DNA from 4 places in the Actinoallomurus liliacearum genome. Region 2 is predicted to be linked to each of the others. Evidence: riboswitches for the same ligand, from Rfam matches in the RefSeq annotation. Region 2 holds a riboswitch; each other region holds the start of a gene.
The links. A riboswitch is a leader RNA that binds a small molecule or an ion and turns the genes downstream of it on or off. The one in region 2 is predicted to bind cyclic di-AMP.

Region 1 (4,203 bases), on a different contig from region 2:
CCGATGCCCGCCCGCCGGATCGTTGCGGCATGGGCGGTGAAAGGGCGGGTAATGTTCTGACCGTGTCGGGGGCAGGTGACGGGATCATGTCGTGCGCGGGGTATAGAAGCCGACGTCCCGGTTGTCCACCGAGCGCGCCCAGCGAAGGGCGCAAGAAGCCAGGTGTGCCACGAATGGTTCGTCGCCGTAATGAGAGGTCCATTGCCCGGCCGCCCCGCAACGGGCGCATCCTCGCACTCGCCGTCCTCCTTTGCGGCGTTTCCGGGGTGCTCGCGCCGGCGCAGGCGCGCGCGAGCCAGGCGGCGATCGGGCGGGTCGAGCGGATGGGCGCCCTGCCCCGAGGCGACGGCCATGGCAAATGGGTGCGCGTCGCCATGCACGTCGGGAACGGGAAGTTCAACAAGAACTACACGACCGTGCTCAGCCCCACCGTCAATCGCGGCCTGCAGCAGGTGTCGAACACCAACGTGAGCGGACGGACCAATACCCAAGTGGCCTTCTGCCGGAAGAGGCACAGAATCTGCAGGATCTCTCAGCGGATGGGCGCCCGCTGGGGCTGGTGACGCCCATCCGCGCCCGAGCCTCCGCCGCGACGCGGTTCAGGCCCCTCGCGGGCGTTGCCCGATCGGCGCGAGGTGGTCGAGGAACCACTCCCGTGCCAACTCCGCGACCGTCTCGAGGGCACCGGGCTCCTCGAACAGATGGGTGGCGCCCGGAACGATCTCGAGCCGGCTCTCGCAGCGCATAAGGGCCTGGGCCTGGCGGTTCAGCTCGATGACGACCTCGTCCCGGCCTCCGACGATCAGCAACGTGGGCGCGGTCACCTGCCGGAGGCGGGGTGCGGCGAGGTCGGGTCGGCCGCCACGGGAGACGACCGCGGCGACGTCCGCCCGGGGTTGGGCGGCGGCCCACAGCGCGGCGGCCGCTCCGGTGCTGGCGCCGAAGTAGCCGACGCGCCGCCCGCTCGCCTCGGGGCGGGCGCACAGCCAGGCGGTGGTGTCGATGAGGCGCCGGGCCAGCAGCCCGATGTCGAACACGTTGGCGCGGTCGGCCTCCTCTGCCGCGGTGAGCAGGTCGAACAGCAGCGTCCCGAGCCCCACCTGGTTCAACGCGGTGGCCACGAAGCGGTTGCGCGGGCTCCGGCGGCTGCTGCCACTGCCGTGGGCGAACATGACGAACCCGAGCGGTGGTTCGGGGACGACCAGGGTGCCGGCCAGCCGGACCGGTCCGGCCTGTATCTCGACCTCTTCCTCGCGCGGGCGGTCATCGTCGAATCGGTGAATGAAGGCCATGGCTCTTTCCCCCTCGCTTCCACGATTCACCGGGACACCGGTGCGGGCCAGAGGCGATGGTCCCTTCGAAAACGAGTAACAACAGTCACATCATTAACAATGGTCACAGCAATCACTTGCGTATACAGCTAGCAGTCTCGACCTCTGGCATTGCGTGCGGCAAGTGACCCACATCACGTAAACTCATCTTTGAGTGAGTGTTTTGTCCCTGCTATGTTCCAATAACTCTCGCGGCGCTCCCCACGCGTCGCCCGCATATCCGTCGGCCACGGCCGGCCTGCCGACCCAGGCGATAGGGCGTTCACAAGACGCCTGCCCGAGCGGGGCCCGACCCGGCCGGTTCATATCCAAATCGCGCTGCTACCGCCGAGCGCTCCGCGGAGTGCGTACGCGAGAGCGGCAACGCCGAGTCCGTGACCTCACGGAGCCGGGGACCCACCGCATCATCGGGGTGAATCGGCACATCCCCCGTGCCGTAGGGCGACTTCCACGCTCGAACCCGTCAGCTAACCCGGTAGGCGTCTGGAAGTAAGGAGTAGAACCTTGCCCGCGCCCATCCCCTGATCCCATCCACCGCCATCGCGATGGCGACCGCCCGGCAGTCTCTTGTATAAGCCGCCCGAATTCGGGCGATCCGCTGAATCCACACCACTGTGGAACCGGGGACCCAAATGTATTACTGGGGTGAATCGGCACTCCCCTCGTGCCGTAGGGCAGCTTCCACGCCCGAACCCGTCAGCTAACCCGGTAAGCGGCATGGAAGCAAGGAGTACCCCCGTGTCCGCTGCCCCTCGACTCGAACGATCCGGAGCACGCATCACCGCCGCCCTGTCGGGCATCGCGTCGGCCGGTCTGGCCGCGTTCATCTTCGCCGCCGGCCCGGCCGAGGCGTCTTCGCTCCCCGCGCAGGCCGGTCGCGCGCCGGCGGGCGCGCCGTCCACCCAGGGAAATCAGGTGACACAGGTTTCCGGCAGAGGGCTGGACGCCGATCCCCGGGGCTCGGACAAGGGCCGGCGGCAGGTGCCGACCGCGGCCGAGGCGCTGAAGGTCGCCCTGTCCCAGGTCGGCACCACCGAGGACGCCGCCGGCGGCAGCAAGTTCAACCAGTGGTTCATGGCCTCGTCGTACGCCAAGCTCGGAGTCGCGCGCGACGGCGGGTCGATCAGCGACTACGCCGACGCGTCCTGGTGCGACATGTTCGTCACCTGGGTCGGCGCCCAGGCAGGGGTCAAGGGCCTCGGTGGCGACGCCTTCACCCCCGCGCACGCCCAGTGGTTCCACGACCAGGGGCGCTGGGGCAGTGCGCCGAAGCCGGGCGCGGTCGTGTTCTTCTCCTGGAACGGCGGCAAGGACATCGACAGCATCGACCACGTCGGCCTGGTCATCAAGGACAACGGCGATGGAACGATCCAGACCGTCGAGGGCAACACCGACGACGCCGTGAAGGTCCGGACCCGCAGCAAGGACTCCGTCGTCGGCTACGGCTACCCCGAGTACGGCCAGTAGCCGCGAACCCGTCCACCCGCCGCCCGGGCGCCGAATCCGCTGGTTCGGGGCGTGGGCGGCTGGCATGCGCGGATGGTTTACTGACGCGATCATCCCGGTTCTGGCGTGAGGAAGGTCAATGGCCCGTTTTGCGCCGCTTGCCCGACTGCCGCGTCCGGCCCGCTGGGCGGTCCGCATCCTGGCCGTGCTCCTGGCTCTCGCGCTCGTGCTCACCCTGTACGGGTGGTGGACGGTCCGGCGGTCGTACCCGCAGGTCGGCGGGCGCGTCACCGTCCCCGGCCTGGGCGCGGACGTCACCGTGCTCCGGGACCGGTGGGGCGTCCCGCAGATCTACGCCGACGACGCCGAGGACCTGATGCGGGCACAGGGCTACGTGCACGCGCAGGACCGGTTCTGGGAGATGGACTTCCGGCGGCACATCACGGCCGGACGGCTGTCGGAACTGTTCGGCAAGACCACCCTCGACACCGACAAGGTCGTCCGTACGCTCGGCTGGCGGCGGGTCGCCGAGCAGGAGCTGCCGCTGCTGCGGCCCGACACCCGGCGTTACCTCGACGCGTACGCCCAGGGCGTGAACGCCTGGCTGGCCCGGCACCGGAACACCGCCACGCAGAGCCTGGAGTACTCCGTGCTGGGCCTGCAGCGCAGCGGCTACCACCCCGAGCCGTGGACCGCCGTCGACTCGCTGTCCTGGCTGAAGGCGATGGCCTGGGACCTGCGCAGCAACATGGACGAGGAGCTGGGCCGCGCGATCGCCGCGACCAAGGTGTCCCCGGCCCGCGTCGACCAGCTGTACCCCGACTATCCGTACGACCGGAACCCGGTGATCGTCCCCGGCGGCGGGGACTCCGGCGGGCGTCCGGGGCCGGCGCCGCGGGCCCGCGCGCTGTCGCCGGCGCTGACCCGCGTCGCCGCCGCCATCCACGCCATGCCGACCATGCTCGGCAACGGCGCCCCGGGCCTGGGCTCCAACTCCTGGGTCGTGTCGGGCGCGCGGACGAACACCGGCAGGCCGCTGCTCGCCAACGACCCGCACCTCGCGCCGCAGATGCCGTCGCTCTGGTACCAGGCCGGACTGCACTGCCGCACCGCGTCGGCCGCCTGCCCCTTCGACGTCACCGGGTTCACGTTCTCCGGCGTCCCGGGTGTGATCATCGGGCACAACGCCCGGATCGCCTGGGGGTTCACGAACCTCGGCCCGGACGTCACCGACCTGTTCCTGGAACGGGTCACCGGCTCGACGTACGAGTACAAGGGCCGTCAGGAGCCCCTCGCCGTCCGGACCGAACAGATCAAGGTGGCCGGCGGCAAGCCCGTCACCCTCACCGTACGGGCGACACGGCACGGGCCGCTGCTGTCCGACGTGATGGACACGGTCCGCACGGCCGGGAACGGCACGGCGGTC
Region 2 (4,203 bases):
CTACTCCAGCCACGAGGCGCTGCTCCTGGACTACGAACGCGCCCTGACCCGCGTCGACTCGAGGTCCGGCCTGCCGTACGACGTCTCCGCCCACTTCCTGTGGATCGGCGAGCGCACCCGGCAGCTCGACGGCGCGCACGTGGAGTTCATGCGGCACATCCGCAACCCCATCGGGGTGAAGCTCGGCCCGACCACGACCGCCGAGGACGCCCTCGCGCTCATCGAGCGGCTGGACCCCGACCGTGAGCCCGGCCGGCTCACCTTCGTCACCCGCATGGGCGCCAAGCGGATCCGCGAGCACCTTCCCGCCCTGGTGGAGAAGGTCACCGCGAGCGGCGCCCAGGTCGCCTGGATCTGCGACCCCATGCACGGCAACACCTTCGAGTCGGAGAGCGGGTACAAGACCCGCCGGTTCGACGACGTGCTCGACGAGGTCGCCGGCTTCTTCGAGGTGCACCGGGCGCTCGGGACCCACCCGGGCGGCGTGCACCTCGAGTTCACCGGCGACGACGTCACCGAGTGCGTCGGCGGCGGCCACGACATCGTCGACGACGACCTGCACCAGCGGTACGAGACGGCCTGCGACCCCCGCCTCAACCGCGGCCAGGCCCTCGACCTGGCGTTCATGGTCGCGGAGATGTACCGCGTCGGGAAGTGAGCCCCGGTCCGCGTGGTCGCCTCAGACCACGCGGACCGCGCCGGCGAAGGGCCGGGTCGACAGGTCGGCGACCCGGACGTGGTCGCCGGTGTGCGGCGCGTGGATGAACTTCCCGTCGCCGATGTACATCCCCATGTGGTGGATGTCGGAGTAGAAGAAGACCAGGTCTCCCGGCTCCAGCTGGTCCCGGGAGACGTGGACGCCGGCGTTCCACTGGTCGCCGCCGTAGTGCGGCAGGTTGACGCCGACCTGCCGGTAGGCCCACATGGTCAGGCCCGAGCAGTCGAACCCCTGGCCGGGCGTCGCGCCGCCCCAGACGTAGGGGACGCCGAGCTGGGTCAGCGCGGCGCGTACGGCGCCGACCGCCCTGCCGGGGCCGCCCGGGATGGCGGGCACCTTCTCGCCCTTGCCGGCGCGCTCGACGGCGTCCTGCAGGAGCGGCTTGCGAACCTTCTCCAGCGCGGCGCGGATGGTGGCGCGCTGCCCGGCGAGCCGGCTCCTGAGGAGGGCCGCCTGCGCGGCGCGGTCGCGGGCGTCCTGGCCGGTCCACTGGGCGTTCTGGATGGCCCGCGTGAGCTGCCGGATCTCGCCGTCGTCCTGCTGGGTGAAGTAGTGCAGGGTGGTGGCCCGGTCCAGCAGCGCGCGCGGGTTCGAGGACGCGAGGAGCGCGGGCGCGTCGTCGTGCGTGCCGTTCATGTAACGGATGGCGGCGAACCGGCCGACCTTGCGCTGCATGGCCTTCAGCGTCTCGGTGGCGCGGGCCGAGGTCTGACCGGCGATGACGGCCGCGCGCTGGGCCTGCTCCAGGCGTACCTTGAGGCCGTTGTACTGCTCGGTGAGCTGCTCGAGCCGGTCGCTCAACTGGCCGGCGCGCTGCCGGAGCGCGTCGATGCGCGGGCCTGGCCGGGCCGTGTCGGCCGGCGCGGCCGACACGGGCGGCGCGAGTCCGGCGATGACGAGGGCGAAGGTCGCGACCGCCGTACGGCGGGCCGTTCCCTTCCCGGGATGAAGAGGGTCGTGCGTGTCCGCGGTGCGGGATCGATCCATCCAGGTGCTCCTCTCCTCAGGCCGCCTACCGGGTTAGCTGACGGGTTCGGACGAGAAGGAGCCCTACCGCGAGCCGTCGGCGACGGACGCGGATTCACCCCGATGCGCAGGCGAGGAGACGCCCCCTGCCTCCGCGAATGGGTCCCCGGTTCCCCGGCGCGCCACGGCGCGACGGGCGATTCGGCGGTCCGGCCGTCTCTCGGCCGGTGACGACTCGCTGGAGATTAACGGATGGTGACGGAGCGTCCAACGAGAACATGCGGAGATGGCCCGGGGGATCCCAGGATGGTCACTCCGGGTGATGGGCGGCTGGTCCTTTGCGCCTAGACGCGGCGATCCCCGCCCGCCTCCGGAGCAGGAGCGGACGGGGATCGTACGGACGATGCCGCGCGGCGCGGCGCCGCGGCTCGGGCGGGCGAGGCTCAGGACAGGACGGACTCGGACTCCGTCTCGGACTCGATCGAGCCGTTCTGTGACACCGCGGCGTGCAGGGTGTTCCAGAACGCCAGCTCGACGTCCTCCTCCAGCTCCGCGATCTTGCCCCAGAACTCCTGGTCCTCGGCCTTCGCGGCGGCCTCGGCGGACAGGACCGGCATGAGCTGGGTGCTGGCGTCGGCCGCCTCCAGGTCGGCCACGCTGACCTCGGCGGGCAGCTCGACCGGCGTGCGGTGGTGCTTGCCGCGCTTGCGGACCCGGACGTTCGGCGCCGAGACGGGCACCTTGACCTTCGACTTGCCGACGGCCAGGGCCACGGTCCCGAACAGCACGACGGCGAGCAGCCCGGTCAGGGCGGCCTGCTGGTCCGGCAGGGGGGACGATGGGGCGGCCGGGTCGTGAGCCGCGGTGGTGTGCGCGTCGACCTGCGCCTGGACGTCCTTGCCGATCTCCTTGACGGCGGGCGGCGGCGCGGCGTGCTTCGGGGCGTAGTTCTGGTCGGTCTGGGCCGTCTGCTCGACGGCCGGCGCCGCCTTCACCTTCACCTTGGAGGGATAGCCGAACCCGACCACCTGGCTGATGTCCCGGGTGGCGCGCATCAGCGCGTTGTTGTGGTTGGCCTCGATGGTGTGCAGCGTGTGGCCGTCGACCCGCTCCACGATGCCGACGTGCTCGATGTCGCCGATGCTCTTGCCGCCCGACCACGAGAAGAACACGATCGCGCCGGGCTCGGCCTTGTGGCCCCAGGCGCCCTGCTTCTTGAACCACTTGGCGTGGTCGGGGGTATAGGCGAACTGGCCGGTCCAGTCCTCGACGCCGGCCTTGTCGGCCGCCCATGCGAGGAACATGTCGCACCAGGCCGACGTCTTGTAGACGGGGTCCTTGTCAACATGCTTGCTGTACCAGTCGCCGAATTTGGTGTAACCGCTGGCTTTCTCGTGATAGCCGAGCTGGCCCTTGGCGACCTCTAGCAGTTTCTGACCTACTGAATCCATTCGCTCCCCTTTTACCGCCTACCGGGTTAGCTGACGGGTTCGGGCCAGAGGTAGCCCTACCGTGCGTGACGGATTCACCCCGAGGGACTGATGGGTCCCCGGCTCCCGCGACGCTGGCTGCGTCGCCGGGACTCGGCGGTCGGTCTGCAACCCCCTGGTTGGAGGTTGGTCACAGCCCGATCTCGGCGCAATCTAGCCGAACTCTCGCAACAACGGCAACGCGTTCGGAAACGAAAGTCTGGCATCGCTCGCTCACCGAGCGTAGCCGGGCGTGGGTGCGTCCAGCCGGGTAACGTCCGAAAAGGCACTCTCACGTGCGGCGAAGCCGGAAAGGGGAGGCGGGCGGGAAAGGCGAGTGCCGCGCCCGCCACCAGGAAAAAGTGACGAACACGGCACTCGGGCCGGGCTCTCCTCGGCGGAGGTCCGGGCGGCGGCGCGTCGACGCCGCGACCGCCCGTCCGAAAACCGCCCTTATGCGGCTCAGTGCACCTCGGGGCGCAGGATGTCGATGCCGCGATTGTTGTCCGCGACGTACAGGTATCCCGCGTGCCAGTACGGCGCCCACGACATCGCGTCGGCCGGCCGGTAATAGGCCACCTGCTTCGGATGGGCCGGGTCGCGCACGTCGAGGAGACGGGTCCCCTGCGTGTAGAAGGACTGCGCCAGGAGGTCGTGGTGGACGTCGAAGTAGTGGGCCGAGCAGTCGTCGGTGTCCGTCCGGCTACCCTCCTGGCCCGCCACGCTCCACGTCCCGACCGTCCGCAGGCGGAACGGCTCCTCCGGCGTCGAGCGCCAGCCCTCGCCGTCGTACGAACCGCGCAGTGAGGCGATCACCAGCCGGCCGTCGTCGGCGCAGCCGGGGTTGAACGCCTCCTCGGTGATGTAGACGAGGTCGCCGTGGCCCGGCGCCTCATCGGCGGTGGAGCCGACCGGCCGGAAGGAGTTGTGCATGAACCTCGACGGCGCGGCGGTCTCGCTGACACCGCCGCCCGCGTACGGCACCGGGTCCCAGGCGCGCGCCACGCGCGTCGTGCGCCGGACGGGGTCCCAGTGGCGCCCCTGGGTCCA
Region 3 (4,203 bases), on a different contig from region 2:
GGCGCCGACGAGCGCGGCGGCGCTGACCTCGACGTCCTGGTCGGGGAGTTCGCCGGCGGCGATGCCGCGGCCGATGAGCCCGGCCAGGACGGCGGCGTACGCCCGGCGGAAGACCAGCCGTTCGGCGTCGACGGCGGGGTCCACCGGCTCGGCGAGGAGCGCGTACGCCATGCGGGGGGCGCGCAGGGCCCGGCCCGCGAAGGTCTCGATCACCGCCGCGACGCTCTCGGCCGCCGGTCGCGCCGGCGACGCGGCGCGCGCGAACGCGTCCACCTCGCGCTGTGAGGCCACCCGGAACACCTCGGCGACCAACTCGGACTTCGACGGGAAGTGGCGGTAGACGCTGCCGGTCGCCACCCCCGCCCGCCGGGCGACGGCGGCGATCGAACATCCGGCGTAGCCCCGCTCGGCCACGACGGCCAGCGCGGCGGCCCGGATGCGCTCCCGCGACGCGCTGAGCCGGGCCTCGACGCGGGGCGTACGGCGGTACGGCACACAAGGATTGAACCTCAGTTCACTCCTTCCCGGCAAGCATCGTCACCGGAGACAGAACAACGGCGCGGGATCCCGAGAGGGGATCCCGCGCCGTCCGGCCGGCAGGCGAGGGGGAGCGGGTTACGCCTTGCCGGTGGCCGTGTCGAAGCCGGTGCCGGAGTGGCGGTACACGCCACCCTTGCCCAGCTCGAGCACCTGGAACTTGATGGTGATCGAGTTCGAGGCGGTGCCGGTGAGGTGCTGCATCATCTTCTCCGACAGGTCGATGAGCGCCGGCGGGTTGTGCTGGGCGACCGCCCACTCCGCCGGGCCGAAGTCCTCGACGACCCCGATCTCGCTCTTGCCGTTGTAGGTGATCTTCACCTTCGTGCCGAGCGGCCAGTACGGGCTGGCGATCGTGTGGTACGACATCGGCTTGCCCGACGCCGTCGACGGGTCCCAGAAGGACGTGGCGGTGGAGACGCCGCCCGGCAGCGCCGCCGCCTTGGCGTCCTTCTCCTTCTTGGGGTCCTTGTCCTTCTTGACCGCCACGAGCATCCGGTCCTGGGTGGCGCTGTCGACGCGCTTCTCGGCCTGCGCGGGGGCGTTCTGCGCCTGCGGCGACGCCGCCGCCTCCGAGGTGCCGCCGTAGGCGAGGGCGGTGGTCACACCGCCGCCGGCCAGAGCGACGCCTGCGGCGATGCCGGCGATGGCCTTCGTCGAGAACCTGATCATCGCTTTCCTTTCGGGGGCATGGGGGGATGAGGGCACGGGGGTACCGGGGGAGGGGTGAGGAGAGATCCGGGGAGCGACCCGGGAAGGGAGGTCGGCGCGTGCCGCGTCGCCGACGGCGGCACGGCACGCATCGACGGGTGAATTACTGGGGGTACTCCGGGTAGCCGTAGCCCACGACGGTGGAGGTGTTACGCGTCCGGACCTTCACGGCGTCGTCCGTGTTGCCCTCGACGGTCTGGATCGTTCCGTCGCCGTTGTCCTTGATGACCAGGCCCACGTGATCGATGTTGTCGACGCCGCTGCCGTTCCAGGAGAAGAAGACGACCGCGCCGGGCCTGGGAGTGGTGCCCCAGCGGCCCTGCGAGATGAACCACTTGGCGTGGGAGGGGGTGAACGCGTCGCCGCCCATGCCCTTGACGCCGAGCTGGTCGCCGACCCAGGTGACGAACATGTCGCACCAGGAGGCGTTGGCGTAGTCGTTGACCGACCCGCCGTCGCGCGCGGCACCGGCCTTGGCGTACGGGGTGGTCATGAACCACTGGTTGAACTTGCTGCCGCCGGTCGCGTTCTCGCTCGTGCCGACCTGGGACACGGCGAGCTTCACGACGTCCGCCGCGGTGGGCACCCTCTTCGCCTTCTGCTCGGCGACGGTGTGCACCTTGATGTGCGGGTTGTCGTTCACCGGGCGGGCGTGCTTCGCCGCCTTACCCGTACGAGGTGCGGGTACCTGACCGGCCTGGTGGGCGGCGGGACGGGACGCGGTGGGGGTCTGCGCGGAGACGGCGGGTGCCGCGGTGGCGACGGCCATCGCCGCGGCGCCGGCGGTCACGGCACCGGCGACGAGGCCGGTGAGGCACTTCTTCTTCGATGCAAAGAGGGGTTTGGCGTGTCGAGGGGACACGGGGGGTACTCCTTCGGCTTCCATGCCGCTTACCGGGTTAGCTGACGGGTTCGGGCGTGGAAGCTGCCCTACGGCACGAGAGATGTGCCGATTCACCCCGGGACTTCTGGTGGGTCCCCGGTTCCGCGATGTGCGGATTCAGCGGGTCGCCCGCTTGCGCGGACGGCACGAACAAAGAGACAGGGTCTGGCCGTACGGTCCCAGGGGTAGGGACGAACGACCGGATATTCAGATCAGGGAGGACTCGCGGACGAGGTTCTAAGCTCCTTACTTCCAGACGCCTACCGGGTTAGCTGACGGGTTCGGGCGTGGAAGTCGCCCTACGGCACGACAGGTGTACCGATTCACCCCGGGACTTCTTGTGGGTCCCCGGCTCCGTGATCTTCACGGACTCGACGTTGCCGCTCCCGCTCCATATGGATCAAGGGGTTCTCCACGGGAGTGGCGTGATATTGGATATGAACCGTCCGGTCTTCACGGAGGCCCTCACACGCTTCTTCGCGCCGCGCCGTTCGCGCTGGTGGGCCGGCCGTCACCGGCGGGCATCCGGGAGGCGCATGGGGGGCGTCCGCCGGACTTAGGCGAACATAGCAGACAAATACCGACGGACCAAATACCCCAGGTTTGCGACATGGCTCACATGATCCATTGGAATAAGTGATCGTTATTGCGTCGCGGCCTGCCGTGATCAATTTCCGGATAAGGAAAAAGAATCACGAAACCTGGAAATGATCATAATTGCGGACGGGCCGAAAAGCCTTACGGCATAGGGCGTCGCGGCCAGTCGAAGAAGATCGCTCAACACGGCGTTCCGGCCGGCAGGAGGAGACGCCCGGCCCGGTGTTCCCGCGGCAGGAGGAGACGCCCGGCCCGGTGTTCCCGCGGCAGGAGGAGACGCCCGGCCCGGTGTTCCCGCGGCAGGAGGAGAGGTCCGGTGCGGGGGTCCGGCCGGCCGGAGGAAGGTCGCTCAGCCCGCGGCCGCGACGAGGTCGGCCCGGATGAGGGCCTCGCGATAGCGCTGCGCGGCGATCTCCGCCAGCTCCGGGGCGGCGCCCAGAGCCGGTGAGACGGCCACGGCGCCCGCCGCCAGGGACTCGTCCCGTACCTTGTCCGCGAAGAAGCCCGGGGCCAGGAAGTACGACGCCACCACCACACGCCGCGCCCCCGCGGCGTACAGCGCGCGTACGGCCTCGGGGGGCGTGGGGCGGGCCGCGGAGGCGTACGCGGGGACGACGGCGCGCCAGCCGCCCCAGTCGCGCGCCATCCGGCCGATCGTCGCGTTCGCGGCCGGATCGCTGGAGCCGGCCGCGGCGAGCACCACGGCCGTCTCCGGGTCGGGCCGGACGCCCACCTCGGCGAGCCGCCGTTCCAGGGCGCCCGTCATCAGCGGGTGGGGGCCGAGCGTGGCGCCGTAGTGCAGCGCCAGCCGCGGGTGGGCCGCCCGAGCCTCCCGCAGCGCGCCGGGGATGTCGGTCTTGCTGTGATAGGCGGCCGTGAGCAGGAGGGGGAGCACGACGGCCTCGTCGGCCCCCTCTCCGACGAGACCACCGAGCGCCTGCCCCGGTGCGGGGGGAGCGTGGTCGAGATACGAGGTCACGACCCGCACCCCCGAGGAACGACGTACAAGATCGAGAAGTTCCTCGACCGTCGCCGCCGCACGTGGATCACGGCTCCCGTGGGCCACCGCGACCAGGGGCACCGCCCGGCTGCCGCTCACCGGTCTCACAGGTTGATGCCGCATTCGGTCTTTCCAGTGCCGGCCCAGCGTCCGCTGCGCGGGTCCTCGCCCGGCGCGACCCGCTTGGTGCAGGGCTCGCAGCCGATGGAGGGGTACCCGTCGTACTGCAGCGGGTTCACCAGGATGCCGTGCTTCTCGATGTAGCCGTGCAGGTCGGCCTGGCTCCAGCGGGCGAGGGGGTTGACCTTGACCTTGCCGCGCGCGGCGTTCCACTCGACCACGCGCGCGCCGCGCCGGTGCGAGGTCTCCTCGCGCCGGATCCCCGTGATCCACGCTAGGTACGGCTCGAGGGCGCGGTTCAGCGGCTCGACCTTGCGCAGGTGGCAGCACAGGTCCGGGTTCCGGCCGTACAGCC
Region 4 (4,203 bases), on a different contig from region 2:
TACCTGCTGCGCCCGCCGGACTGGGCCGAGCGGATCGAGACCGCGCGCCGGGACCTGGAGCGGTCGGCGGTGGCCGCCGAGGACGCCAAGGTCATGCGCCAGGTCGCCGAGCTCCGGGACCAGATCGCCGCGGTGAAGGCCACCCGGTCGGAGGAGACCGAGAAGCTCCGCGCCGAGCTGCGTGAGCTGCGCACCGAGAACGCCGAGCTGCGCAAGCGGCTGCACGAGGCGCGGGGCAAGGCGAAGCGGGAGCACGCGCGGGCGGAGGAGCTCGACCGGCGGCTGGGGGAGGAGCGCGCCGCGTCCTCCGTCGCGGCGGCCGCCGCCGAGGCGGACCTGCGCCGGCTGCGCAGCCGCCTGTCACACGCCGAGGCCGCCGCCGAGAGCGCCCGGCGCGCCGCCCGCGAGGGCCGCAACGTCGACGAGGCCCGGCTGCGCGTCCTCCTCGACGCCCTCACCGACGCCGCCAAGGGGCTCCGCGACGAGATCGCGCTGCCGCCCGGCATCACCCGGCCGGCCGACAGCGTCGGCGGCATCACGCCCAGCCGCCCCGGGCACCGCACGCTGCCCGGCCGGGCGCTGGCCGACAGCGACCCGGCGCTCCTGGACCAGTTGCTCACCCTCCCGCAGGTCCACCTCATCGTCGACGGCTACAACGTCACCAAGACCGGGTACGGCGACCTGCCGCTCGCCGACCAGCGGTCCCGCCTCGTCTCGGGCCTGGGCGTGCTGCACGCGCAGACCAAGGCGGAGGTGACGGTGGTCTTCGACGGCGCGGAGCTGAACGCCCCCGTCGCCGTGCAGGCGCCGCGCGGTGTGCGCGTGCTGTTCAGCGAACCCGGTCAGACGGCCGACGAGCTGATCGGCCACCTGGTCCGCGCCGAGCCGAGCGGGCGCGCCGTGGTGGTCATCTCCTCCGACCAGGAGGTCTGCGACTCGGCCCGGCGGGCCGACGCCCGGCCGGCGCCGTCGTCGCTCCTCCTCCGCCGTCTCGGCCGCACCTGACCGTCCGTTCCCGCCCTGGCCCGCGCGATATTGCGCGGGGAATTGTCGGTGGGTCCTCGTAACGTCTGGCAATGACGACGACACGAGGAGGAATTCGTGCTCATCGACTGCGACAAGTGTGAGCTACGCAACGTCGGCTGTGCCGACTGCGTCGTCACCATGATGCCCGCCATCCCCGAGTCCGGCCTGGACCTTGATCCACTCGAGCGCCGCGCGCTGGGCATTCTCGCCGCGGAGGGGCTGATCCCGCCCCTGCGAATGACGATCTCCATCGACCGCGCATCGTGACCATCCGCGCGCGCCCTGTTGCTCAAATGACGTGAATTGCTCGAATTCCCGGAGAAGCGGTTGTTACCAGCGTGAGACTTGACTAGTCTCACGCGCTGAGCCGGTCGCTGGTTCGTCGCCCCCCAGGCGACGGCGACGGCTTCCGCCGAGTCGTCACGTTCGGTGAGGACGCCCGGGTTCCGGGCCGTAGGATCCTCACCGGCACGACGAGCCGGGGAACCAGGTTTCAGGGGTGAATCGGAGCGCTGCGCGCTCCGTAGGGCGACTTCCACGCCCGAATCCGTCAGCTAACCCGGTAGGCGGACAGTGGGAGAGGGGCGTGCCGCAAATCGTGGCAACAGAGCGCAGTGCCGACGGTTCAGCCGTCGGACGGCCGATGAGCGGCTGGATCCGCGGTCGCACGTTGGCCACCCTGTGCGTCGCCGCCTCAGCGGCGCTGGCTCTGCCGGCCGGTACGGCCGAGGCGAAGCCCAAGGAGACGCTGAGTCAGGCGAAGGCCAAACTGGCCAAGCTGAACTCCCAGGTCGACCACCTGGACAACGACTACAACAAGGCCAAAGAGCAGTGGGCGGCGGCCGACAAGAAGCTGAAGGCGCTCAAGGCCTCGGTCAAGCAGCAGCGCCAGTCGTGGGCCGAGCTCCGCGTCCGCGTCGCGCAGATGGCCGCGTCCGCGTACAAGAACGGCTCGAACGGCGCCGACATCCCCGCCCTGGTCTCGGCCAAGGACCCGCAGACGGTGCTCGACCAGATGTCGGCCTTCGCGCAGCTGTCCAAGAACCGCTCCACCGAGCTCGCCCAGTTCCTCAACGCCGCCCAGTTGCTGCAGCGGCAGCAGGCGCAGGCCGAGCAGGGCACCACCGACCTGGTGCAGAAGAAGAACGCTCTCCTCGCCAAGAAGAAGACCATCGAGAAGTCGGTCGAGCAGCAGAAGGCCCTGGTCAAGAAGCTGGGCCCGGCGGCGGACTCCGGCGGCGGTGACAGCGGTCCCGTGGCGAGCAACTGCGGCGGTGGCTACCACGGCTCGGCGACCGGCAAGGCGCGGACCGTACTCGAGTGGGCCTACAGCAAGTGCGGTACGCCGTACCTCTACGGCGGCACCGGCCCGCGGTACGACTGCTCCGGCTTCACGATGAAGGCCTACGCGGCGGCGGGGAGGACCATTCCCCGCGTCGTCCCGGACCAGTACGACGCCACCACCAGGGTCACTCCCCAGTCCGCCCTGTCCCCCGGCGACCTGGTCTTCTTCGACAACCTCGGGCACGTCGGCATCTACGTGGGCGGCGGCAAGTTCATCCACTCGCCGCACACGGGCTCGTACGTCAAGATCGACAGCCTGAGCAACCCCTGGTACAGCTCGCATTACGTCGGCGCGGGCGCGCTCTAGGAACGGATCATCATGGCCAAGGAGCGTACGATCATGCCCAGGACCGGCCGCCGGTTCCTGACGACCGTCGGGTTCGTCGCCGTCGCGGGGCTCGCCCTGCCGGGGGTTCCCGCGCACGCGGACCCCGGCTCTTCGCTGAGCGCGGCGAAGAAGGAGCTCGCGCAGCTGAACGACAAGGTCGACCAGCTGAGCAACCAGTACAACCAGACCAAGGCGGACTGGAAGGCGGCCCAGAGCCGGGTCAACGCGCTGAGCAAGTCGGTGCAGGCCGAGCGCAAGACCTTCCAGCAGCTGCGGCTGCGGGTCGCGCAGCTCGCCGTCGACGCCTACAAGACCGGGGACAACGGCTCGATCCCCGAGCTGGTGAGCTCCAAGGACCCGGACGCCGTGCTCTCGCAGATGTCGGCGTTCAACCAGATCGCGCACAACCGGTCGGCGGAGTTCCAGCAGTACCTCGCCTCCGCGCAGCGGCTGGAGCGTGAGCAGGCGCTGCGCGTCCAGGCCGCCCAGCAGCTCACGGCCAAGAAGAACCAGCTCGAGACGCAGCGCAAGCAGGCCAACGCGGCCATCCAGCGGCAGCTCAAGCTGGTCCGCAAGCTCGGCGCCGGCATCGATCCGGGCAGTTCCAAGGAGAACTGCTCGGTCCTCGCCTCGGGCAAGGCGGAGACCGTGCTGAAGTTCGCCTGCGCCCAGCTCGGCAAGCCGTACGTCTTCGGCGGCTCGGGCCCGAGCACCTGGGACTGCTCCGGGATCACGATGGTCGCCTACCGCAAGGTCGGCATCAAGCTCAACCACTGGGTACCGGACCAGTGGGACGCCAGCCGCCGGATCTCCAAGGCCGACCTGCAGCCCGGTGACCTCGTCTTCTTCCATGACCTCGGGCACGTCGGGTTCTACCTGGGCAACGGCAAGTTCCTGCACGCCCCGCACACCGGCGACGTCGTGAAGATCTCCAACCTCAGCGACGCCTGGTACACCTCGACCTTCATGGGCGGCGGCCGGCTCATCTGAGACCGACCGACAACTGAACAACGGACGCCGACAGGCCGGGGGGACGGACTCCCGGCCGGCGCACCGAGGCGCGGACCGGATCCGGTCGGCCTGCCGGCGTCGACACCTTTCGAATCTTCCGCACCGACGGTGCGGATCGCGGCGCACGCCATGTGCCGCTCGGCCGGAGGGGGCCTCGGTCAGCGGGGTGCGGTTCGACACGCGCCGTGCGGACACGCCGCTTCCGGTCTGTCAGAGATGCAGAGACACGGTCATCACCGAAGTGGCCCGACCGGGCCGCGGGTGGCCGTGCACGCCTAATCCGTGGGCACACGGGGCCGGGGAACCGACCGCGCCGAAAGGCGCGGCTTTCACGGGGGTGAATCGGGGCGCCTGTTCTCCCGCAGGCATGCCGTAGGGCGGCTTCCAGCCCGAACCCGACAGCTAACCCGGTAGGCGTAGTGGAAGGAGAGACCTCTGTCTCGCAACCCCTCGACCGCTTCGTCCCTGCGCCTCCGCCTCGCCGGAGGCATGGT

Region 1: linked by a shared signal. The riboswitch ahead of ABD978_RS08690 (CHAP domain-containing protein) and the one ahead of ABD978_RS35970 (C40 family peptidase) in region 2 are both predicted to bind cyclic di-AMP.
Region 3: linked by a shared signal. The riboswitch ahead of ABD978_RS24190 (CHAP domain-containing protein) and the one ahead of ABD978_RS35970 (C40 family peptidase) in region 2 are both predicted to bind cyclic di-AMP.
Region 4: linked by a shared signal. The riboswitch ahead of ABD978_RS22845 (C40 family peptidase) and the one ahead of ABD978_RS35970 (C40 family peptidase) in region 2 are both predicted to bind cyclic di-AMP.

Annotation. Positions count from the first base shown of each region.
Region 1 covers NZ_BAABHJ010000005.1:210,522-214,724, forward strand. The annotation lists gene ABD978_RS08680 (hypothetical protein) at 174-563, shown strand; gene ABD978_RS08685 (dienelactone hydrolase family protein) at 600-1,292, opposite strand; cyclic di-AMP (ydaO/yuaA leader) riboswitch at 1,686-1,828, shown strand; cyclic di-AMP (ydaO/yuaA leader) riboswitch at 1,918-2,061, shown strand; gene ABD978_RS08690 (CHAP domain-containing protein) at 2,070-2,798, shown strand; gene ABD978_RS08695 (penicillin acylase family protein) at 2,917-4,203, shown strand, end outside.
Region 2 covers NZ_BAABHJ010000032.1:166,691-170,893, reverse strand. The annotation lists gene ABD978_RS35975 (class II 3-deoxy-7-phosphoheptulonate synthase) at 1-658, shown strand, start outside; gene ABD978_RS35970 (C40 family peptidase) at 680-1,705, opposite strand; cyclic di-AMP (ydaO/yuaA leader) riboswitch at 1,711-1,893, opposite strand; gene ABD978_RS35965 (CHAP domain-containing protein) at 2,128-3,135, opposite strand; cyclic di-AMP (ydaO/yuaA leader) riboswitch at 3,136-3,283, opposite strand; gene ABD978_RS35960 (LVIVD repeat-containing protein) at 3,616-4,203, opposite strand, start outside.
Region 3 covers NZ_BAABHJ010000017.1:100,581-104,783, reverse strand. The annotation lists gene ABD978_RS24200 (TetR/AcrR family transcriptional regulator) at 1-495, opposite strand, end outside; gene ABD978_RS24195 (RlpA-like double-psi beta-barrel domain-containing protein) at 616-1,209, opposite strand; gene ABD978_RS24190 (CHAP domain-containing protein) at 1,352-2,110, opposite strand; cyclic di-AMP (ydaO/yuaA leader) riboswitch at 2,123-2,264, opposite strand; cyclic di-AMP (ydaO/yuaA leader) riboswitch at 2,374-2,518, opposite strand; gene ABD978_RS24185 (sirohydrochlorin chelatase) at 3,078-3,851, opposite strand; gene ABD978_RS24180 (phosphoadenylyl-sulfate reductase) at 3,833-4,203, opposite strand, start outside.
Region 4 covers NZ_BAABHJ010000016.1:34,706-38,908, forward strand. The annotation lists gene ABD978_RS22835 (NYN domain-containing protein) at 1-1,005, shown strand, start outside; gene ABD978_RS22840 (hypothetical protein) at 1,102-1,293, shown strand; cyclic di-AMP (ydaO/yuaA leader) riboswitch at 1,480-1,611, shown strand; gene ABD978_RS22845 (C40 family peptidase) at 1,670-2,677, shown strand; gene ABD978_RS22850 (C40 family peptidase) at 2,711-3,688, shown strand; cyclic di-AMP (ydaO/yuaA leader) riboswitch at 3,972-4,141, shown strand; gene ABD978_RS22855 (C40 family peptidase) at 4,199-4,203, shown strand, end outside.